Linked DNA regions of Pelagibaculum spongiae. The protein of the gene in region 1 binds, or shares a complex with, the protein of each later gene. Links are inferred from orthologs where the notes say so. Each region holds a gene or a part of one and is shown on either strand. Other genes may lie near its edges.

Region 1 (7,767 bases):
AACCACTTTTGATTGCAACTAACGATACCTGGTGTCGAGACTTTGCCCCGCTCACCCTACAGGTCGATGGCAAGCCGCAACTACTTAACTTGGTGTTTAATGGCTGGGGTCAAAAATATGACCATGCGCTAGATGCTGCCGCAGCTGCAGACCCTGTGATGGTTGAGGCGCTGACTGAACTTTATTCCAATCACCCGCAGCCACAATGGAACCATCAAGCTTTAGTGTTTGAAGGTGGCGGTCTGGAAAGTAATGGTGCTGGCGTGCTGCTAACCACCGATGCTTGTGTGATGCATCCAAAGCGCAACCCAGATTTATCACGCCAACAGATTTTAAAAAAACTGTCCGAATTGACCGGTGCCAGCGAAGTCTATTCGTTATCTGAAGGTGGCTTATCTGGTGATGACACCGACAGCCATATCGATAATCTGGCGCGATTTGTCTCAAAAAACTGCATTGTTTATTTGCAGTGCGATCAAACAGATGATGAAAATTATTCGGCGCTGAATAAAATGCAGCGTGAACTACTGACATTGCAGCGACCCAACAATCAACCTGATTTCGATCTGATTGCGATGCCTCAGCCAGACCCTATTTTTGACTGCGACAACCGCCGAGTGCCTGCCAGCTATATTAATTTCGTATTGGTGAATGGTGCAGTGTTGGTGCCACAATATGGCGTAGCACAAGATGCTACTGCTTTGCAGATTCTCGGTGATTGCTTTCCAGATCGCCAAGCAATCGGCCTCAGTTGCAGGGCATTAATTGAACAAAATGGCAGCTTGCATTGTTTAAGTATGCAGCTTCCAAAAATTTAATGGCGTGAATGTTAGTTACCGACCACCATCTCATCCTCGCCATGGATGGCAGTGATCCATGGACAATGACGTGAACAGGCCAAGTAATTAATCATTCATTTTGCTCACATTGCCTATCAAAAGATTCTGATTATGAACAAAAAACTTAAAGTCGCACTGGTTCAGGCTCAAATTCCTGACAATACCGAGCAATCAAAGCATTTGCTGGAACAAACTATCCGCCAAGCTGCAGCGCAAAATGTTAAATTAATTTTGCTACCAGAACTGCATAACGGCGCTTATTTTTGCCAACAGCAGGCATTAAATGAATTTGATCGCGCCGAATCTATTCCCGGCCCAACCACCGATTGGCTCAGTGCTTTAGCTAAACAATTAAACATCGTGATTGTTGGTTCAGTATTTGAACGACGCACTGCCGGCATTTATCACAACACAGGCGTGGTATTAGACAGCGACGGTTCATTAGCCGGCATTTACCGCAAAATGCACATTCCCGATGACCCAGGATTTAATGAGAAGTTTTATTTCACACCGGGCGATATCGGTTTTAAACCGATTAATACTTCAGTCGGCCGATTAGGCTTATTAGTCTGCTGGGATCAATGGTACCCGGAAGCCGCACGTTTAATGGCACTCGCCGGTGCAGAAATCTTGCTTTACCCCACCGCAATTGGCTGGGACCCTGCTGATGATCAAGCCGAAAAAGACCGTCAACTCGACGCATGGCAAACGGTGCAACGTGGCCATGCGGTAGCTAACGGCCTACCGGTACTCAGCTGCAACCGCACTGGCTTTGAAGCATCACCCGAAGGCGCACTCAATCACACTGGTGGTATCGATTTCTGGGGCGGCAGTTTTATCACCGGGCCACAAGGTGAATTCCTCGCCAAAGCTGAGGTTCAACCGGAATTGTTAATCGCCGAACTGGACTTGGCACACAGTGAAAATGTCCGCCGCATTTGGCCATTTTTCCGTGACCGGAGAATTGATGAATATGGGGATTTAACCAAAAGGTTTATTGATTAAACTGAAAAGCGCTGTAGTCCAACAGCGCTTAATTTAGAAACTACTAGCTAGTATCTTAGATTTTATTTCTTGATATTCGGAATCACTTATCATTTCAGCATCAAATAACTTTTTAGCTTTCCCTAGCTCAACTACAACATCGTTTTTATTAGCCGCTATTTCTATTCCGATGCTACATTAACCAATTAACAACACAAGACTTTTAGCTCTATTTTTGTATTCTCAGCAAGCTACAATAAAAACCATGATATTCACAGCATAATCAAATACTCATCCAATTTTTTATATTACAACTGAAACACCGTATAACTCTGATAGCACGACGGCTAGCAAAGATAGGAAAATTTGCAGCAAAACTTATTCAAAACATTAAATGTAGGTGCTGTGATAATTACACTTCTCTGGTTTCGCTATGAAATATTGAGATTCTCTAGCACCCAACACCACCTAAGGGCCGCAGAAAATATAAATTGTTCTGTACAACCTCGAGTCGCACTACGTGCTTACCTAAGTCAGATACAAGGTCGGGTAAGCCACGGCGCATCCGACGTTTCAGGTTTGGGGGATTTATTAAATTCTGTAGTCCTAAGGTTCATTTTGCTTGAATTACGACAAGCCAATCACCACCACCATGTACTGTATAAAAAACCACCACCGACTATCAATTCCCGTGACAACTGCTATAGTTGCCCGCCATAGACATTTGCCTTTAACAGCTTGTAGCAGGCCTTTTAACCACTGTGACTTCGCAAAATCCTCTGAATCAAATTGACCTACCGGTTGCGGCGGGTGATCGAAAGCAACTCGGTAATCTGGCAACCCCAGCCCTTGGCTGGAGCTTGGCGCAAATTGCCCAATCAGAAAATCGACCGATTCTGCTGATTGCACCGGACCAAACCCACCTGGAAAAGCTCCGTGCAGAGATCCGTTTCTTTGTCGGCGACAAAATACCAGTGCATTTGTTTCCAGATTGGGAAACCTTGCCCTACGATACTTTTTCGCCGCATCAAGAAATCATCTCTCGCCGTGCCCGACTGCTGTTTCAGTTGCCACAGCAGACTCAAGGTGTATTGCTGATATCGGCCAATACCTTGATGATGCCGATGCCACCGGCCAGCCATTTGCATGCCCACACCTTGGTCATCCAATCGGGCGATTTCATTGATATCAACCAGTGGCGCAGTCGACTGGAACAAGCCGGTTACCTATGCGTATCGCAAGTGACTGAACCGGGTGAATTTGCGGTTCGTGGCTCATTATTTGATTTATGGCCATCTGGCAGCCCATCACCCTACCGGGTAGATTTGCTCGATGATGAAGTTGAAAGCATTCGTCAGTTTGATCCTGAAAATCAGCGCTCTACTGAGGTGCTACAAAAAATCGAGCTGTTACCGGCACGAGAATTCGCCTTAGATGAAAAGTGCATTCAGTTCTTCCGTAAGAACTGGCGTAGTCGTTTTCCTGATCACACCAAAAGTTTTATCTACCAAGATGTAAGCAAAGGTATTGCGCCCTCGGGCATTGAATATTATTTGCCGTTGTTTCATGAAAATATTGCCAATATTTTTGATTATTTACCAAAAAATACGCTGGCAATTAATCTACCGCAGATTGACCAAGCGTTAGATCATTTCCAAAGCGAAATTGTTAGTCGTTACGAAAACTACAATGTTGATTACGACCGGCCTTTGTTACGCCCAGATGAATTATTTCTCAGTTCAGATAAATGTTTTTCTGAGTTAAATTTATATCCAAGACTGGAATTGTTTACTGAATCGATTGGTAATCGCGGTCGCAAAAAAGACATTCAACTGGATGGATTGCCTGAGCTACAAATTGATGCTAAAGCCGACAACCCGTTTGTCTTACTGCAATCACTGATTGATCGTAGCAAACTGCCGATTATTTTTACCGCTGAATCTGCCGGTCGCCGGGAAGCCCTGCTCGATTTATTGCATAGCCATAAAATTCACCCCCATGGCTGCAATAGCTGGCAAGAAGCAATTGAATCCGATCAGCCACTGAATATTGTGGTTGCACCCTGCGAGTATGGTTTTTCCATTCCATCCGCCACAAAGCAGCCAGCTTTTATTTTAGTCAGTGAGTCTGACTTACTCGGTGAAAGGGTCAGTCAGCAGCGGAAAAAAGCCGCTAAGCAAGATCCAGATCTAGCCATTCGAAATTTGGCCGAACTGCGCGAAGGCGCCGCCGTGGTGCATATTGACCATGGTATTGGCCGTTATGTCGGCTTACAAATTTTACAAAGCGGCGGACTGGAAGCTGAATATTTGGTGTTGGAATACGCCAAGGGCGATAAAATCTATGTGCCGGTTGCGGCAATGGAAAAAATAAGCCGCTACAGCGGTCACGACCAAGATACGGTTTCGCTGAATAAATTAGGCAGCGATAAATGGAACAAAGCCAAACGCAAAGCCGCTGAGAAAATTCGCGATGTTGCCGCTGAACTATTAGATGTTTATGCGCAAAGAGCCGCTAAACCTGGTTTTGCTTTTGATCTGCCCGATGAACATTATCAAACCTTTGCTGCCAGCTTCCCCTTTGAAGAAACCGATGACCAGAAATTAGCGATTGGTGCAGTAATAGGTGATATGACCGAGAACACCGCGATGGATCGCCTGATCTGTGGCGATGTGGGTTTCGGTAAAACCGAAGTGGCAATTCGCGCTGCTTTTCTGGCGATTCAAGGTGGTAAGCAAGTCGCAATCTTAGTGCCGACCACCCTGCTGGCCCAGCAACATTATGAAAATATTCGAGATAGATTTGCCGATTGGCCAATTCGGGTTGAAGTCGTGTCTCGTTTTACTACCGGCGCTAAACAAAAAAGCCTTCTCGGTGATTTAAGCGAGGGTAAAGTCGATTTAATCATTGGCACCCATCGACTGTTAAGCAACGAAGTAAAGTTCCGAGAGCTTGGGTTAGTCGTGATTGATGAAGAACACAGGTTTGGTGTCCGTCAAAAAGAAAAGCTACGTTCATTGCGCGCCGAAATTGATATTTTAACCATGACCGCGACACCAATTCCACGCACCTTAAACATGTCGATGGCTGGCATGAGAGATTTGTCGATCATCACTACACCACCGGCGCGTCGATTAGCGATTAAAACCTTTGTTCGTGAAAAAAACATGGGGCTGATTCGCGAGGCGGTACTTCGTGAAATCCTTCGTGGCGGCCAGGTTTATTATGTGTACAACCAAGTTGACTCGATCGAACGCTGCACCGAAGAATTAGCCGAACTCATTCCAGAGGCACGTGTAGCATTTGCCCATGGCCAAATGAGCGAGCAGCAAATGGAAAAAGTGATGACTGATTTCCACCACCAACGCTGCAACGTACTGGTATGTACCACCATTATTGAAACAGGCATCGATATTCCCAACGCCAACACCATGGTGATTGATCGGGCCGATAAATTTGGCCTAGCCCAGTTGCACCAGCTTCGCGGTCGCGTCGGACGCTCTTATCATCAAGCCTACGCTTATTTGCTAACACCGCATCAATCTGCCATCAGTGCTGACGCTCAAAAACGGCTGTTGGCAATTGAGAGCTTCCAAGATTTGGGCGCTGGTTTTGCACTGGCTAGTCAGGATTTGGAAATTCGCGGCGCGGGTGAATTGCTTGGCGAAGGTCAAAGCGGACAAATCGCCAGTATCGGCTTTACTTTATATATGGAAATGCTCGATCAGGCAGTCTCTCAATTAAAAGCTGGCAAACAACCAGAATTAAATACGCCGTTGAATGCAGGTAGCGAAGTAGATCTGCGCATTCCGGCATTGATTCCAGATGATTATTTGCCAGACGTACAAGCCAGACTGGTGCTCTACAAACGAATTGCTAGCTGTAAAAATGCTGAAAGTTTGCGAGCACTTCAAGTAGAAATGATCGACCGTTTTGGCTTATTACCGGCGCAGGCGAAAAATCTATTTAGGGTTACCAGTCTAAAACAGCGAGCAGAATTGGCTGGAATTGCTCGAATAGATGTTCCCAAGGATTCAATCCGGGTAGAATTCACAGATCAACCGAATGCTGAGCCCGGCCGACTGTTTGAAATGTTGCAGAAAAAGCCGAGAGAATATCAGCTAGATGGACCTAATCGCATCAGAATGCCTTCAGCCGATGAAAATGCCGATCAGCGATTAGAACGCGTGTTCCGTTTTTTCGATTTGCTGGAAAGGAAATAAAACGTCAATGAGCAAATTTGTCGCCACTATTTTTGGAATTGCCTTATCTGTTTCGGCAATTCCTAGTGCTTTCGCCCAAACTTCACAAAGCAGTAACGACATTAGACCGACCAAATGGTACCAGGTCGAACTGTATATTTTTGATCGGCGCACTGGCCCGGTTGATAGTTCAGCAAGCGCTGAAAAGTGGCAACAAGATGTGCCATTAATTCCTACAGAGCAAGCGACTAAACTGATCAATCTGCAACAACTTAAGCAACAACGCACAACCAAGCTGGAACAGCAAAATCAACAACTGCCTAACAGCTTTTCTGATCAATCTGCTGTCAGCGCGCCAGCGCAAACGCTTGAATTACAAACTGCTGCTGAAACTGTATCAGCAGACTTAGATCTGCCTGACCCTGCAACTGTCCCTTGGGTTGAGCTTGAGAAGGAAAACTTTGAGATTAAAGAAGTTAAACAATTTAAAACGTTAACCCACCTTGCCTGGCGACAACCTGCCCAAACTAAACAACAAGCTAATTGGATTCGAATTAATGCAGTTGAACTGGAAACTCCGGTTAGCGCGTTAATTGAGACTGCTCAAAATCCTTTCGATTTACCACAAAACGATAGTTTCGAGCAATCCAAGTTATTTGCTGTGCCAGAGCGACAAACCTCGTTGCAACAAACCGATTCGACCAACTATATGTTAGATGGCCGAGTTCGGCTGAGTCTAAACAGTTATTTGCATTTCGATAGCGAGTTAGTGATTCAACAATGGCTTAAAAAAGAACAACAACCAGTGATTGTTGAAACGATCTCACAACTACCCAGCGAACTAGCCGGTATTGAATTGCCTAATACTGTTGGCCAACCAGTGATTGGGAATGATAACAACGAGTTAACTTTGGAAGAAGTGGTTGGCAGCCAACAACCACAAATGGTTGATTATTTGCAGAACTATCCGCTGCTGCAGCATCGTCGAATTAAAAAGAATCGCTTACAGTATTTTGATCATCCATTGTTTGGTGTGCTAGTGATCATCCGCGATTATAAATTACCAGAGCCTAAGCCAGAGCCCGAAATTATCGCTCCTGCGGCAGCTGAAGTAGAAAATGACGGTAATCCGGTTATTAAAGCGCCAGTGACGATTGAGCAATTGTCAGAGAAACCGGCCACTGCTACTGAATAGGTAGTATTTAAACTGTTTTTCAGAAATAAAAAAGCCGGTACATAATTAAAAGTATGTACCGGCTTTTTTGATCAACAATTATTAATGATTTTACAAATCAATACTATTTTGTATTAAGCACTATTTTTCATTAAATAAAGCTTTAATAATTTAGTGACCTTGGCCATACCATCATTCAATGTCAGGCGAATATCATCCATGGTAATCGGCCCTGGCGAACGCCCTGCCGCCATATTAACCACCACCGAAAGATTGGCGTAATTCATTCCTAGCTCACGCGCTAAAACCGCCTCAGGCATCCCAGTCATACCAACTAGATCACAACCATCACGTTCCATGCGGTCAATCTCAGCGCGGGTTTCCAGTCGCGGTCCTTGAGTGGCGCCATAGGTCATTTGCATCGGAACCTGAATGCCCATCTTGCAAGCCGCTTGGCCCAATCCATCTCTTAAATTCGGGCAATAAGGTTCGCCAAAATCAACATGCACCACATCTTCGAGATTTTTTTCAAAGAAGGTCGACGAGCGCCCCCAAGTGTAATCAATCA
Region 2 (6,618 bases), on another replicon or contig:
GCTCGATATCCATGCAAGGCTCGAAGTCAGCATGGTCATCTTTCTTCAGCCAGTTGCTTAGAGTTTCACGAGAAACAGCCGATTCGCCGGATTTGAAAATCGCGATCATCTTGTCATCGCCATAGTCATAGATATAGCGGATACGGCGGAGTACATCGTTATTAGTCACGGGCATTACCTAAAATTGAAGGGAGTTGGTGTAAAGGTCGGCAGCGATTTTAACATGAATGTTGATCGGTTGTGCCGGGATGAGTTGCATGCAGCAGAACAAACTAGGGCACAACCGAAAGAAATTTTAGCGTAAGTGATGACGATTGTTCTGCTTCTTACTATTTTCAGGAGGCTCTGGATCAGGGTACTTCTCATCAATTGTTTTCAATGAGCGTAAAAATAAACCCAAGCCACCAAAAGACAGTAGTAAAATGGTGATCAGTTCAAAGCCCGTCATACTGCGGAATGAGAACTTGATTGAAGCGATAACACCAAAAATCAACGCAGTCAGCGAACCTAAAGTCAGTAACCAACCAATAAACTTGCGGCTATCGTAGAACAGAAAAGCAATACCAAAGATAAACGGAATCATCACCATGCCGCTGGTCACGCCAAACTGGCTACCAAAAGCACCAAAACCATACAATCGAGAACCCAGGCCAAAGCTGGACGTAACATTAATCGCATTTAGCAGCATATAACCGCCGCCACACAACATCACTAAGCCAAGAAAAAACTGACCGATTCCGCCTGATGTTCCACCTGCGCCTCTCATATTCTCTCCGCTGTTAGCTCAATCAATTGGCGTATTCAAAGTAGCTTGTTTTGACATTATATGTCAAAGGTTCTTGTCGATTCTTAGTCTAAAGTAATGGGGCGCATATTTTAGGGATATAACTATGTCAAAATCATGGTCACAGCTGCCGCATTGGATGCAGTGGCTGCTTTACTTTCCAGCAGTAATAATTGCCTCTTTCCTGATTTCATCTTTAGCCACATTACTTATACCCAGCAAGGTATTGTTTCTTTCATATGGAAACCATATTGTTATGTTTGTATATTATTTGGTTTTTTCTATCGTTTTCGTTTGGCTTTCTTTTAGTCTTGCACCTAAGAATAAGATGCTATTTTCATTGGTAATGTTCTTATTGTTTTCTGCCTACATTTTAATATCTGATTTTGAATTAGTATTTTCAAGACCGGGAGAAGAGTTCGATTATTCTTTAGTGGTTTTGTATAACTGCATTTGGTTTTTTGTATCGATTTCCATGTTGTATTTTTTGAATAAAAAAAGCGCGATTTAATCGCGCCTTTTTATTTCGTCATTAAAAGCTATTTCAACATTGGCTTTAAAAATTTACCAGTATAGGATTTTTTGCTTTTGGCAATGGTGTTTGGTGTGCCGGTGGCGATAATCATGCCGCCGCCGTCTCCGCCTTCTGGGCCAAGGTCGACCACCCAATCAGCAGTTTTCACCACATCCAGATTATGCTCAATCACCACAATGGTATTACCGCGATCACGCAATTTATGTAACACGCCAAGCAGCTGGCGAATATCATGAAAATGCAAGCCAGTGGTGGGTTCATCAAGAATATATAAGGTTTTCCCGGTGTCCCGTTTAGATAGCTCGCGAGATAATTTAATCCGCTGGGCCTCACCGCCAGAAAGAGTGGTCGCGCTTTGACCGAGCTTGATATAAGAAAGCCCAACATCCATTAAGGTTTGTAATTTTCGTGCTAGTGCCGGAATGGCATCAAAGAATTGCCGGGCATCTTCAACCGTCATTTCCAGCACTTCATGAATGCTCTTGCCTTTATAGCGAACTTCCAGCGTTTCCCGGTTATAACGTTTGCCTTTACAGGTGTCGCATGGCACATAAACATCGGGTAAAAAGTGCATTTCAACTTTAATTAAACCGTCGCCCTGGCAAGCTTCGCAGCGGCCACCGCGAACATTAAAACTAAAGCGCCCTAATTTATAACCACGTGAACGGGCTTCCTGACTTTTGGCAAATAATTCACGAATCGGCGTAAATAAACCGGTGTAGGTAGCCGGGTTGGAGCGAGGGGTGCGGCCAATTGGGCTTTGGTCGATATCAACTACCTTGTCTAGCAGTTCTAGCCCGCTAATGCCCTTATTCGGTGCGACTTGCAATGTGGTTGCCCGGTTTAGCTCGATGGCGGCTAACGGATAAAGGGTGTTATTAATTAAGGTCGATTTACCCGAACCAGAAACACCGGTAATGCAGGTCATTAAGCCCAGTGGGATTTTTAGATCGACATTTTTTAAGTTATTGCCGCTGGCACCTTTTAATACTAATTGATGTTTCGGGTCAGCAATGACAAATTCTTTGGGTATTTCTATTTTTTCTTTGCCAGAAAGAAACTTTCCGGTCATCGAGTTTTTATTATTCAAAATATCCGGTAATTTCCCTTCAGCGACAATTTCACCACCATGAACACCAGCGCCGGGGCCAATGTCGACAATATAATCTGCCTGGCGAATCGCATCTTCATCGTGCTCGACCACGATTACGGTATTGCCCAAATCGCGTAAGCGGGTAAGGGTTTTTAATAAGCGTTCGTTGTCTCGCTGGTGTAAACCAATTGAAGGTTCGTCCAGTACATACATCACGCCGACTAGGCCAGCACCAATTTGACTGGCAAGGCGAATTCGTTGTGCTTCACCGCCCGATAAGGTATCAGCGCCGCGATCTAGGGTTAAGTATTCTAGTCCGACATTAACTAAGAATCCGAGTCGTTCATTAATTTCTTTAAGAATTTTATCGGCTATTTCGCCACGCTGCCCGGTTAAATGTAAATTAGCAAAAAAATCACCGGCTTTGCCAATCGGCAATTCGGTAATGTTATGCAATGCTTTTTTCTCGATAAAAACATTGCGAGCTTCAACCCGTAAGCGGCTGCCATCACAATGGTCACAAGAGTGGTTGCTTTGGTATTTACTCAACTCTTCCCGTACCGAGTTAGATTCAGTATCTCGGTAGCGGCGCTCTAAGTTGGGAATGATACCTTCAAATGGATGACAGCGATTAATAATGTCACCACGATCATTTAGATATTTGAATTTAATTTCTTCGCCTTCAGAGCCATAAAGTATTTTTTTCTGAATATCATCTGGCAGGCTGTTAAATGGCTTTTCAACATCAAATTTAAAATGTGTCGCCAGGGCTTTTAGCATTTGGAAATAATAGGTGGTTTTCCGATCCCAGCCGCGAATTGCGCCATCACCTAGCGATAAGCTTGCATCTTGAACCACTCGCGATGGGTCAAAGACTTGTTTTATTCCTAGGCCGTCACAAGTTGGGCAAGCGCCTGCCGGATTGTTAAAAGAGAATAACCTTGGCTCAAGTTCAGTCAGGCTGTAACCACATTTCGGGCAAGAGAAGCGTGCTGAAAATAGCAAATGTTCTTTGCTGTCATCGTCCATAAAGGCGACTTGTAATAAACCATCGGAAAGCTCCAATGCAGTTTCAATAGATTCTGCTAGTCGTATTTCCATGCCCGGCTTAACTTTCAAACGATCGACCACTGCTTCAATGGTGTGCTTGCGTTTTTTATCTAGCGTGACCGGTTCTGCTAGATCAACCACTAAACCATCAATACGGGCGCGAATAAAACCGCGGCTTTGTAGGTCGCGCAGAATATGCTGGTGCTCGCCTTTTCGATCACGAATCACCGGAGCTAGCAGCATAATTTTTTCTCCCTGGGGGAGTTGCATTAGCTGGTCAACCATTTGCGAAATGGTTTGTGCTTTTAGCTCGATGTTATGGTCTGGGCAGCTGGGAATACCGACTCTGGCGTATAACAGCCGTAAATAATCGTAAATCTCGGTAATCGTGCCCACAGTGGAGCGCGGGTTGTGCGAAGTGGATTTTTGCTCAATCGAGATCGCCGGAGACAAACCTTCGATATGGTCAACATCGGGTTTTTCCATCAACGACAAAAACTGGCGTGCGTAGGCCGACAATGATTCGACGTAGCGACGTTGTCCTTCAGCATATAGCGTGTCGAAAGCCAGTGAAGACTTGCCTGAGCCTGACAGGCCGGTGATCACGATTAGCTGATCGCGAGGCAACTCGATATTAATGTTCTTCAGATTGTGGGTGCGTGCGCCGCGAACCAGTATTTTTTCCACTGCGATATCCTGGGGGTGAAGCTCGGGTACTGATTATATATCCAGTAGGCTTAAAATTGAATGCTTAACCGTACATTAGCTATCTGTAATGAGCCCGCTAGTAAGGTTTATTTCTAGCGAGTTCAAGTGCGAAATGTATCAATGTTGGCTTAATTTAATTGTTCAATTAATCGGTTAATTTTAACTGCGCCAAGTCCGGTTGCTTGATTATAACCATAGCAAGCGCCACCAATGTTTGGGTCTAGATCACCATGTATATTGCTGGTTCCCTGTGTCACAGAATAAAAAATATCATCATATAAATAAGAGTTAGCCAGTTGGTATAGCAGAGGATTTAATGCGCCTAATGGCTTTTTGTTTTTTGATATTAATTGCTGATTAACCAGAGATATTGCACCGGCAAAAAATGGTGCAGAGGCACTAGTGCCGCCGTTAGTTAACCAATGACCGCCGTTAAAGTAGATATAACTATTACTTGCGATATAAGCAATGTCAGGAGTGAGACGCTGCTCGCCGGGAAATGCCCCAAGACCTTTCTGCCAATTTGGTCGCTTAAATATTGATGATGGCCCACCGCCGCTACCGTCGTTATTTGTCTTTTGCCATACCGCAACCGATGTGATTTGATCTTGATTGTTGAGTTGAGCTTCTATGCCGCCAACAGAAGTTGTCCATGGTGAAGATGCTGGGTAAACCGCGCCTAACGCAGGAGTAAAGTTTTGGTTGAGATAGCCAAAATCGCCACTGGCTGCGATTAAAGTGCTGCCTGTTACTGCGACTAATTGAGCGTATGACTCGGCTAATGATATTTCGTCAGCAGAATTATCAGATTCTCTAGAACCTTGGCTAATACTAATGACTTGCGGTAAGCCATGTTGAAAATTTACCGGATTAGTTGCTTTGCTTAGCAGCCATACTTGGTCGCCACCACCAACAATGACACCTGTACCAATAAAAGTTAATTCCTCAATCTCAGGTGCAATGGATAATATGGTTTGAATATCTATTTGTGCTTCTATGTTATTGCTAAGTGGTAATCCATAGGGCGTTTCTGTTAATTCTCGATAATCTGCTGTAATGGAAAAACAATCACGGTAAGTGTCGTTGTCTGCCCGAGATGGTATGACTTCACTTAATAAAATGGCAGCACGCATGCCTTGACCTTTAAAACCCTGCTGATGTAATTGATCGATACCAAAAGCAGTCATCATTTGTTTGGGTAAGAAAACGTTATCTGACTGCAAGTTTTTAGCTTCATCGCATGTTGGTTTATTGATGATGCTTTGAAGTTTCGCTGTTGTCGTTATATTGTTTTTTTCTTCATTGCTTGGGTCTGAAAGTAAAAAATAATTTAATACAATTTCTTTGATGTACGGGGCTAATGACTCAGGTGTGCAAGTTTTTTGCGTAGGTTTTTTACTGGAGTCGACACATAAATGCTGTTGCATTTGTGCGGTATTAAATTCAGCCGAGATACTAATTTTTGATGGGTGGATTTCAATATTTTTTGCAGCAATCGATTCTAAGTAATTAACGACTTGTTGAATGTTTTGGCTACTGCTACCGAATTTTTGAGCCGTTTGTCCAGTTGTTAAATAGTCTTGATACTGATTAGATTGTGGAGAAGAAATTGCGTGAGCATTTGTTTCAAGACCTACGCTGTCTCGTAATAATCCAAAATGAACGATGTGTTTGTAATTATAAGCGGGTGTCGGAATAGACTTGTTTGACACTGCGCTGCTCGCGAATGAAACAATTGCTAATGATATTAATGTAAATAAATTACTTATAATAAGAAATGGTTTTTTATCCATACGATCAGTGACTTTTTTTGATTAACTTATAAGTTACCTTAGTCGCTTTTTCATGTTCATTTGAAAATATGCAGTCATATTTTAGTTTAACTGTATGATTTTTATAGTGAGTGGTGCTGGAAGGTGGTTGGTTGACTTATTTGTTGGTAATTATATTTATTGTTTTAATTGTTAATTATTGTCATCTGTAAAATAAAACAGGCTAGCAATTGCTAGCCTGTTTTTTTAATAAACTGTTATTTCAACAGGTTATTAGTTGCTGCCTTGATTGATTGTCGCAGTGTTATCACTACCTTGCTGCAAGCTGTAGATATAGTTGCTGCTATCGTTTTGCGTTGCAGTCACTAAGTGACCGGTTCCAGCTTGGTCCAAATGGGCAAAGTTAGAGAAGCCTGACTGAGTCAGAGCAACTTCACTTTCAAAGCTAGCGCCAGGCCATGAATGCACGACTGCTTCGTTTAACTCACCGCTTTGCGAAACATTCACTAGGTTATCATCACCAACGGTGTAACCGGTCATGATGTTTTCAGAACCCGTTTGATCGATATTCGCAGTGTTTGTATCGCCGGCTTGACTGTAATCGACGCTGTTGTCGTTTCCAGCTTGCGTTACAGTTGCAAGGTTATCGCTGCCGCTTTGAGCCAAAATAGCTGAC

The links. The genes of interacting proteins can lie anywhere in the genome.
Region 2: the proteins of mfd (region 1) and uvrA are in contact, whole or in part, in a crystal structure (PDB 4DFC), measured with the Escherichia coli proteins. The link is inferred for Pelagibaculum spongiae from one-to-one orthologs.

The regions. Positions count from the first base shown.
Region 1 is NZ_QDDL01000004.1:170,546-178,312, reverse strand. The notes cover bases 2,240-6,246. They hold mfd (transcription-repair coupling factor), read left to right. Parts: upstream 2,240-2,584; coding sequence 2,585-6,046; downstream 6,047-6,246. Other genes in these bases: DC094_RS11520 (CsiV family protein), read left to right, coding at 6,054-6,246. In the rest of the region: DC094_RS11535 (agmatine deiminase family protein), read left to right, coding at 1-818; DC094_RS11530 (carbon-nitrogen hydrolase), read left to right, coding at 951-1,844; more of DC094_RS11520, read left to right, coding at 6,247-7,220; DC094_RS11515 (S-methyl-5'-thioinosine phosphorylase), read right to left, coding at 7,334-7,767. UniProt on the Escherichia coli protein: Couples transcription and DNA repair by recognizing RNA polymerase (RNAP) stalled at DNA lesions. Mediates ATP-dependent release of RNAP and its truncated transcript from the DNA, and recruitment of nucleotide excision repair machinery to the damaged site.
Region 2 is NZ_QDDL01000009.1:147,720-154,337, reverse strand. What follows is about bases 1,124-4,509. They hold uvrA (excinuclease ABC subunit UvrA), read right to left. Parts: upstream 4,150-4,509; coding sequence 1,324-4,149; downstream 1,124-1,323. Other genes in these bases: DC094_RS17730 (S53 family peptidase), read right to left, coding at 4,299-4,509. In the rest of the region: DC094_RS17750 (YehS family protein), read right to left, coding at 1-169; DC094_RS17745 (hypothetical protein), read right to left, coding at 296-766; more of DC094_RS17730, read right to left, coding at 4,510-5,882; DC094_RS17725 (hypothetical protein), read right to left, coding at 6,216-6,618. UniProt on the Escherichia coli protein: The UvrABC repair system catalyzes the recognition and processing of DNA lesions. UvrA is an ATPase and a DNA-binding protein. A damage recognition complex composed of 2 UvrA and 2 UvrB subunits scans DNA for abnormalities.